2 regions of the Marivivens sp. JLT3646 genome follow, and region 1 is predicted to be linked to the other one. Evidence: riboswitches for the same ligand, from Rfam matches in the RefSeq annotation. Region 1 holds a riboswitch; the other holds the start of a gene.
What was found. A riboswitch is a leader RNA that binds a small molecule or an ion and turns the genes downstream of it on or off. The one in region 1 is predicted to bind S-adenosylmethionine.
Positions count from the first base shown of each region.

Region 2: another riboswitch for S-adenosylmethionine. It lies ahead of BSK21_RS05805 (hypothetical protein); the one in region 1 lies ahead of metZ (O-succinylhomoserine sulfhydrylase).

Region 1 is NZ_CP018572.1:1,976,193-1,980,760, reverse strand. It holds gene BSK21_RS09865 (DMT family transporter) at 1-725, shown strand, start outside; gene BSK21_RS09860 (inner membrane-spanning protein YciB) at 727-1,326, shown strand; gene BSK21_RS09855 (Dabb family protein) at 1,319-1,606, opposite strand; gene BSK21_RS09850 (glutathione S-transferase N-terminal domain-containing protein) at 1,603-2,301, opposite strand; SAM riboswitch at 2,394-2,470, shown strand; gene metZ (O-succinylhomoserine sulfhydrylase) at 2,522-3,700, shown strand; gene folE2 (GTP cyclohydrolase FolE2) at 3,808-4,568, shown strand, end outside.
Region 2 is NZ_CP018572.1:1,157,081-1,161,648, reverse strand. It holds gene BSK21_RS05825 (AAA family ATPase) at 1-642, opposite strand, end outside; gene BSK21_RS05820 (GIY-YIG nuclease family protein) at 725-1,660, opposite strand; gene BSK21_RS05815 (hypothetical protein) at 1,746-2,204, opposite strand; gene BSK21_RS05810 (ribbon-helix-helix domain-containing protein) at 2,299-2,478, shown strand; SAM-I-IV-variant riboswitch at 2,711-2,809, shown strand; gene BSK21_RS05805 (hypothetical protein) at 2,873-3,502, shown strand; gene BSK21_RS05800 (hypothetical protein) at 3,505-3,996, shown strand; gene BSK21_RS05795 (hypothetical protein) at 4,062-4,568, shown strand, end outside.

The DNA.
Region 1 (4,568 bases):
TCGCACTATTCGTTGTCCCGTGGCCCGAAGGGGCGATGTGGGGCGTTCTCGCTGGCGCGATGGTGATCCATTTCATTTACAAAGTGACAATGGCGTTAGCCTATGAATACGCGGCCTACACGGTGGTCTATCCCGTTGTACGCGGTTCTGGCCCGCTGGTCACCGTGATCTTTGCCTCGGTCGTCTTTCACGAACATTTCACGCTGGTTCAGTGGCTCGGCGTGGCTTGCTTATCAGGGGGCATTCTCCTTTTAGCACTACGCAATCTGAGCGAAGAGGTCATCGACCCTTGGCGGGTCAAAGTCGCTCTGGTTTGGGCAGTGCTCTGCGGATTGATGGTCGCGGTGTATACGACTTATGACGCGTGGGGCATTCGTCAGGCGACCGATCCGTTCACCTTCCTTGCGTGGTTCTTTTTCCTATCGGGCGTCGATATGCCCATCATCGCGATCATGAAGTTGCGCAAGTCCGGTGATCGTCCGCAAATTGGCCCGTTGATGTGGCGCGGTTTTGCTGGGGCTGTGATTGGGTGGATCAGCTTTGGTGGAGTGATGATCGCGACGCGTTTGGATAAGGTCGGCGAAGCGGCGGTGCTTCGTGAAACATCTACCGTTTTTGCGGCCTTGATTGGATGGTTCATCTTGGGCGAAAAGGTGGGGCCGCGCCGTTTGGCGCTGATGACTTTGATCGCCATCGGAGCAATCATTGTGGAAATGGGAGGCTAGAATGTCAGCAAAACCGATCAATCCGATCCTGAAACAGGTGCTGGAACTGGGGCCGACATTGGCGTTCTTCCTGCTCTACATTAAGATCAAGGATAACACCTATACCATTATGGGCACTGACTATTCCGGCTTTATCGTCGCGGCAGTCGTGTTTATTCCTGTGCTTCTGGCAGCCATGGCGGTGCTCTGGTTCCTCACGAAAAAGCTTTCACGGATGCAAGTATTCACCGCGATTATGGTGATTTTCTTCGGTGGGTTGACCGCATGGTTCAACGATGAGGCCTTCTTTAAAATGAAGACCTCGATTGTTTACGGGCTGTTTTCGCTGCTGCTTGGGATCGGGCTACTACGTGGTCAGAGCTGGCTCGAATACGTGATGGGAGAGTTCCTGCCTATGCAGCGCGAGGGCTGGATGATCCTCACCCGCCGACTGACTTTATTTTTTGCGGGATTGGCCGCGGCCAACGAATTCATCTGGCGCACGCAGAGCGAGGAACTTTGGGTCACGCTCGAAACCTTTGCGTTCCCCGTGGTCCTGTTCTTGTTCCTATGGTCGCAGATCGTAACGCTCCAGCGGTTCCTGATCGAAGAGCCTAAGTAAAGAAATCCGCGGCGATCCGCATGTCGCGCAGAGGGCGCACAATGCGGATCGATTCAGCGTAGAGCGGGTCGGCCTTATAGGCTGCTAGCTGTTCGGTATCGTCAAACTCAGCATAGACAATGAAGTCTGGGCCATCGGGGCTGATGGGGTCAGAGTTCAGGTTTTCCCCGATTTCGATATGGCGGCACTGTTTGATGTTTTCCAAGAGTTTAAGCCCTTGGAAAACAGCGTCGCGATCATCTGCTGACTTCGCTGTGAAAAAGACGATGTGACGTATCATTTTTGTTTGAACAGCCGTTCCATTTCTTCTTTTGAGAAGGCCTTTTGGCGCAGTTCGGCGCCGACTTCCATCCCTTTTGCAACTTCGGGACGTTCCGCCATGCGCGCCATCCAAGCGGCAAAGTTTGGTTTATCGTCAAGCGTTTGTTGCTGACCCTCCCAGCTCGCGGCCCACGGATAGATCGCCATATCCGCGATGGAGTATTCGCCGCAGACATAGTCTTGGTCCTGAAGCTGCTTGTCCAAGACGCGATAGAGGCGGCCGACCTCGTTGCGGTAACGGTCCTGCGCATACGGGAGCACTTGGGGCGGAGACATATCGGGAGCGTATTTGAGGAAGTGATGCGCCTGACCAGCCATCGGTCCGACGCCGCCCATTTGCCACATCAGCCACTGTTCGACCATCACCCGTTCACGCTCTGTCGTGCCACCGAATTTCCCAGTTTTTCGCGCAAGATATTGCAGGATCGCGCCCGATTCAAAAATAGAGATAGGTTCGCCGTCGGGGCCATCACGGTCGACGATGGCGGGCATGCGATTGTTCGGCGCAATGGCGAGGAAGTCTGGCGCAAACTGGTCGCCAGCACCGATGTTGATTGGGATCAGGTTGTAGTCCAAGCCCATCTCGCCCAAGGCGATGGTGATCTTTTTGCCGTTTGGCGTCGGCCAGTAGTAGAGATCGATTGCAGCGGTCATCTGAAACTCCTGTTCGCAAGTTGAGGTCACAATGCGGGTTTCACAGGGGGCTGCAAGGCGTTTTCCTTGACCAGAATGTCACAACGGCGTAACCACTCCGCCGTGGCGATTTGAACCGGATTGCGGGCCACGTTAAATAAGCCGCTAAAAAGGAAACAGGCCAACCCCTGCTCCCTTTATTCGGTGTAGGGGTTTTTTAATGGCCGTAAGGAACAAAGACATGGACAAACTTTCCAAACGCACTCGCGCTGTGCATTCGGGTACTCGTCGTAGCCAGTATAACGAACTGTCAGAAGCAATCTTTCTGACACAGGGGTTTGTTTACGAAACGGCAGAACAGGCTGAAGCCCGTTTTGTGAAACTCGGCGAAGACGAATTCATCTATGCACGATATGGCAACCCGACTGTTGCCATGCTCGAAGATCGTATGGCAGACCTTGAGGGCGTTGAGGCAGGATTTGCCACCGCTTCGGGTATGGCCGCGGTGAACGGCGCGCTGATGTCCATGCTCAAAGCGGGCGATCATATCGTGTCGAGCCGCGCTTTGTTTGGATCGTGCCTCTATATTCTCGAGGACGTGCTTCAGCGGTTTGGCGTCGAACTGACGCTGGTCGATGGTCGTGATCTGGATGCGTGGAAAGCTGCGATCCGTCCCGACACCAAAGTTGTCTTCTTTGAATCGATTTCGAACCCGACGCTCGAAGTGATCGACATGAAATCAGTCGTCGAACTGGCGCACGCCAATGGTGCGATTGTTGTGTGTGACAATGCGATGGTCACGCCTGCGTATTCGATCGCGGGCGAACTGGGCGTTGATCTCATTGTCTATTCGACGACCAAACACGTGGACGGTCAGGGCCGCTGCCTTGGCGGTATGGTTTTGGGCAAGAAAGAGCTCGTTCGGGGGCCGGTCGAGGCATACCTTAAACATACAGGCGGCGCGATGAGTCCGTTCAACGCTTGGGTCATGCTAAAATCGCTCGATACTTTGTTCCTTCGTGTGGGTCAGCAGTCCGAAACCGCACTGAAGTTGGCTGATGCGCTTGCAGGTCATCCTAAACTGAACTCGGTGAGCTACCCTCTCGATCCGCGTCATGCTCAGTATGAACTGGCGAAGTCGCAATACGAGGGCGTCGGTACTGTTCTGGCGATTGACGTGAAAGGTGGCAAAGAAGAATGCTTCCGTTTTCTCAACGCGCTCAAGATTTTCACAATCACCAATAACTTTGCGGACAGCAAATCACTGGTGACCCACCCTGCGACCACAACGCACCAGCGTTTGCCGCAGGATCAGAAAGACACGCTAGGTATCACACCTGGTTTGGTGCGTGTGTCCTGTGGCCTTGAGGATGCTGACGATCTGTTGGCAGACCTGAAACAAGCATTGGATGCCATCTGATGAGTGATCCGCGCGACGGTTCCAAGCGTATTCCCTTCGCATTTGATGGAAAACTGTCGCGCGCATCCCATATAGTGGGGCGTGCTGCACCTGCGGGAGGCTCCGACATGAATATCCATTCGTCCGATATGGACCGTGAACCGTCGCGCGAAGAAGCCGAGGCGGCTCTGGCGCTTTTGCGGCGCTGGGCTGGCGATGCCACACCCGAAGAGGTGGCAACGCTCGATCCTCTCGTGTCACGTTTGATCCCGGGGCAGGAAGTTTCGAATTACCCAGCCCTTGCTCGCGCTTATCCCGAAGATTTCGTTGTGGATGAGGATTACAAGGCGTCGATGCCTGACCTCCAGAACGGGCCAAGTAGCCTGATCAAAGGGGCAAAGCAGCAAATCCAGCACGTCGGGATTTCAAACTTCCGCCTGCCGATCCGGTTTCACACCCGCGACAATGGGGATGTGACGCTCGAGACGTCTGTGACGGGAACGGTGAGCCTAGAGGCGGAAAAGAAGGGCATCAACATGTCCCGCATCATGCGGTCCTTCTATAAACACTCAGAGCAGACGTTTAGCTTTGAAGTGATGGAGAACGCGCTGGACGCCTATATGGCAGACCTCGAAAGTTTCGACGCACGTATCCAGATGCGGTTCCGTTTCCCAATGAAAGTCCGTTCGTTGCGCTCTGGGCTCGAAGGGTTCCAGTATTACGATATCGCGCTCGAATTGGTCGAACGCGCCGGCGTGCGTAAAAAGATAATCCATCTCGATTACGTCTATTCGTCGACTTGCCCCTGTTCGTTGGAACTTTCCGAGCACGCTCGTCAATTCCGTGGTCAGTTGGCCACGCCGCATTCGCAACGTTCTGTGGCGCGTAT
Region 2 (4,568 bases), 820 kb from region 1:
ACGCTCCAGCGTCTCGATGTTCTCACTGCGCAGCGCCAGAACCATGGCGGTAGGATCGGCTGTCCGTAGATGGTCATCCGTGGGAAGCACCTTTTGAAGGCGCGCCAGATCATAGTGGATATTCCGGTCCTTGAGGGCGTCCAGCACCACCAGCAGGATCTCACGATCAAAGGGCGGCACTTTGATCGGCGCAGGCATCAGCCCACGGAACTGCTCCGGAAAGATCATTTTGGGAAAGCCCACGAGCACAAAGCCACACTGTCGGTCGAGCGCCTCAAAATAGTGGTCTCTGACTGTACGCTCGGCGGGGCGGTAGACGTTCACACTCCGCTCAAGGCTGACGACGCTGAGCGGGTCTGGGTGCGCCAGCGATGTCAGAACCTTGCGAATGATACTGCAGTAGTCACTGATCAGGTATTCTGTCTCAACTTCGAGCACAGTCACAGCGCCCGATTTGAACGCGGGACGCAGAACCTCCATCGTCTGCAGGCCTTTCGCAAGGCATGCCAGCGCGAGAAGAGGCCGATCGGGCCGTTTTAAAAGGCTCGTGCGGTCGGCTTCCAGACCAAGGGGGTCTTCAGCAAAAAAGGCACCGCAAAGGTCTTCGAAGAGTGGTCGCCAGGTCGGAGTAAAGGAGGTCATGACAGCACCTGAGAGACATGGAATTTGGGCCTGCCCCGACACTCGGGGCAGGAGTTTTTGTCCTTAAGAAAGGATGGTGTCTTTAGTCGCGCAGAAGCGCGTTCAGCGTCTGGTCGATCTCTTTGAGAGCCTCCGGCCAGTAGATCTCTGACACCACCTTGATCCGCCCTTGAAACACCTCAAGCGGTACTCGCGCGTGGGGATGGTCCTTCGCCATGCGGCGATGGAACGCCTTCTCGAGCCGGATCGCTGCGCGGCCCTTCTGAAGAGGCTCTTGTCGCAGGAACTCCACCGTGACCTCTGACCCCAGATCGAGCTGCTGGCGAAAGCGGATCGCGGGGTTGGCGCTGAAGCCGACCTTAATCAGCGTCAGATCATCCCAGATCAGGCGCACCACGTAGATGAACGATGGCTTTGCGGACCACCCTCCCCCGCAGTGCGCGCAGTCGAAGCGCCCCGTTTGAAGGTTACCGCGCGCAATGCGTTGCTGATGCCCACAGGCGTCATGCTGATAAAGACGATAGCTTGGAGCACCCTCTGGATCGTCACCCAAGAGGCTCCAACCGCGGGCCATCGCTTCATCGCGCTCTTTTGCCCCGTGGCAGGTCTCGCAGCGAAGGCCTGTCTTGCCCGCCGCCATCCGTTCGATCATCTCGAACTGCCTCTGGACCTGATGCCCGCAGGTCAGCAGAAACCGCCCGTAGTGGGGCTTTCCCGGCACCGCCTCCACAAACTGCAGCCCTGCCTTTTGTGCGATCGTAGATCGCTTTTTTTTGAGACAGCTCTGGCAGATCGGCACGCCAGAGCGGCAGGTAAAGACCTTGGACCGCTGCTGCGCCCCGCAGCGGGTGCATTCGATCAAGAGGTCGTTCCGATTTGCGAACCTGCCGACGATCGAAAAGGCCTTTGAGGATGGGAATTTTAGCCAAGCCTTTGGGATTAGGCGCTGGCTGCGACGGCGGTCTCTGCGCACAGGTTTGGGTTTGCCGCCTGCGGGCGACATTACAACATCGGTCATACTGACCTCCGAATGGAACAGAGAGATTGGGTCCTCACGGCCAGAGCCGCGAAGATGTCTCATCCATTTAAAGGAAAAAAGAGGGTTAAGCCGCGAGAGGCGCCTGTTCGGCGCAAGCCGTCACATAGGCGTCCAATGCCGCAAAAGCATCGACAATGATCCTCGCCAGATCGTCAGACACACCATCCTCGATCAGCATCTCTGCCTGCTCTGCATATGGCGCCGCCGTGACATCAAAGCTTCCCGACCACGCCTGCGAAAGACAGGTGAAAATCGCCGCAAGAGCCTTCAGTTCAACCGACTGCGGATGCTCCTTTGACCGCCGTGCGTACTTCAGGGCAGCATCGATATCCTGCGTCCGGATATTATGTACCCGTTTCCGAAATTCTTCGATCAAGGCTGGGGATTTTACGACCGACACATACTGCTGCAGGTCTGCCGATTGCTGCAAACGTCGCGGCAGAAGCCGAAGACATCCGTAGTACACTGCGGACATACCCGCTTGGTTCCCCGATGGGGAAGTGATATCATTATTTAATGTCATTTATGATCTCCGTAACAGATCGTTCTTGGCACGGCCCACCGAAGAGTTGCCGCTCTTTGGTGGGTCAACTGCAGATTATTATTGAGATTAAATAATGTCAACAAATAAAATGCCCAGAGGCCGTCCGCCGGTCGACACGGAAGCTGTCACCGTGCGCCTACCCCGCGATATCATTGTAAAAATTGATGAAATTCGCGCCCGCAATTTAGGTACTCAATCTCGACCGGACGTTATCCGGCGCGCCATCATTGAGTGGCTGCGGGAAGAAAAGTAACCCCTACCCCCGTCGAAATCTCCAGGAAATTCCACGCAGGCAGGAAGTGATAAGGCGGATCTTGTCCGATTGGCAGAAATCTCAGGGTGCATCGACTGTTTTGACTAGAAGAAGCCTGACCTGATTAGAACCGCCCGAAATATCCGTACAGCGACACGCCGAATGTGAGCAAAACTCATAATCTTTCTGAATTTTTAGTAGTTGCTCTAAAAACGAAAATCCCTTTTAACGGTCTCATCATCAAGAGCTGGGCTTATGCCCACACCAACCTGCGAACTCGGCAAGGTGGTTTCCATGAAGGGATGTGGCCTGTGGGCAAAAACGAGCAAATCCTCATCGACCATTTCTTGGATCGTTCCTCCGTCTGTCGAGTTTCGCTTTCGGAGGAAAGACAATGAAACGTCGCTCATTCTTATCAGCACCTTTTGCGATTGCCACGATGACCGAGGCATTTGGGGAGCCATCGTCTGACGGCTGGATCGAACCGCCTTCTCAAGTCTCAGTGAAGCGAGAACTGCATTTTGAGCCGAGCCATTCAGGACAGGTCATTATCAAGACGGATGCACCTGCTGAGCCAAGGCCATTGGTCAGACCAGAAATCATCGATAGCATTTGGTTTAAGGGCACCTACGAGATCATGCCTCAATCGCTTCATTGGAAGATGATCGATCAGGGTTGGTTCGGAGAGGACGACATTTGGTTTCCGTTTGGAGAAAATGATTGGGAGTACGAACATTGGTTCGCCTATTTCCAACCCGCATGTGAAGCGCACGATCTACTCTGCACGCTTTTCGATGTGAGCAATTTTTGGTTCACAGAACCGAAGGAACTGGGCCTAGGCCTCGATCTACAAATACATCCAAGCACCCCAAGATATGCCACCGCAAAGCTGATTGATCGAAGTTGGATCAACGACTTCAAGGCCGCTGTGGAAAGAAAGACTGACTTCCTTATCGTAGATCCCATCATCCGCCCCGCATCAGGGGCCTTCGTGCCGCGATCGGCAGAAAGTGCAAGAGGTTAATCATGAGCAACCTAGACAACCCAAGCATTGAAGAGTTCTTTGCGGCTTCAAAGCCCGCCCAATATGACTTCATTAATACCATCCTACCCACTGAAAAGCTCTATGAGGAAGCTGGCGATACAATCCTTGGAATGTATTACGAAGGTGCTAGAGACCGAGACAGTGAGTGGATCAATTACCCCGACGATTATGATGTGGTCAGCATCCTCGAGGAGTCGGGTGAGATCGATAGTGATCGCCTCGGTGCAATCGAAAACGGATCACTGTTAGAAGAGGCGGAATTACAAATTCTACGGCGTGATCATGCTGACAACGATCCAGAAGGCTGGGACGGAGTTCACCTTTGGGAGGTTGAACTGAAAGACGGCTCCATATTCGCGGCATTCCAAAGCCAGAGCCAAGGACAAGCTGGGTTCACACTGGACTACTCTCGCAGCTTCATATCCAGAGAAGAGGCAGTCGAATGGCTAGAAACCTTCGAAATTAACTCCTGAATGGACCTGGGGTACCGCATAGGTACCCCAGACCCTTTTAAGAACGCAGGCCTTGGAGCTTTCACATGAAGACATTCATCATGAAGACATTCATAATGCTAATGCTGGCTCTGCTCGCTCGGACAGCTTCAGCGCAGGATCACCCCAATCCTGTCGTTCAATCCATAGTCGATTGGCATAGACAATACTGCTTTGAGGATTTGGCACGCACTGAAAAATCAACGCCAAGGCAAAGTGACTTCGGTATCGACGAGGGATCAATCTACGATATCGCAATTGGCGAAGGTCAGAGCGCAACTGTCATCTATAAGTCTTTCACTTGTGAAGGTCTGGGACATGGTTGGTGCGGCTCAGGTGGATGCGGCTACTTCATTGTAGTTGAAGATAAGATTTTTGAACGTCAGCTGGGCTTCGAACCATCGGTCATTGACATACCAATATACAACGGCACCCGACCCGGTCTTCTTATTCCCTTACATGGCACATCGTGCGAAGGAGCTGCGGGCGAGAGTATGTCCGGAGCAGATACCTGCTACGCCATTGCGACTTGGAACAGCCACTTGAGAACATTC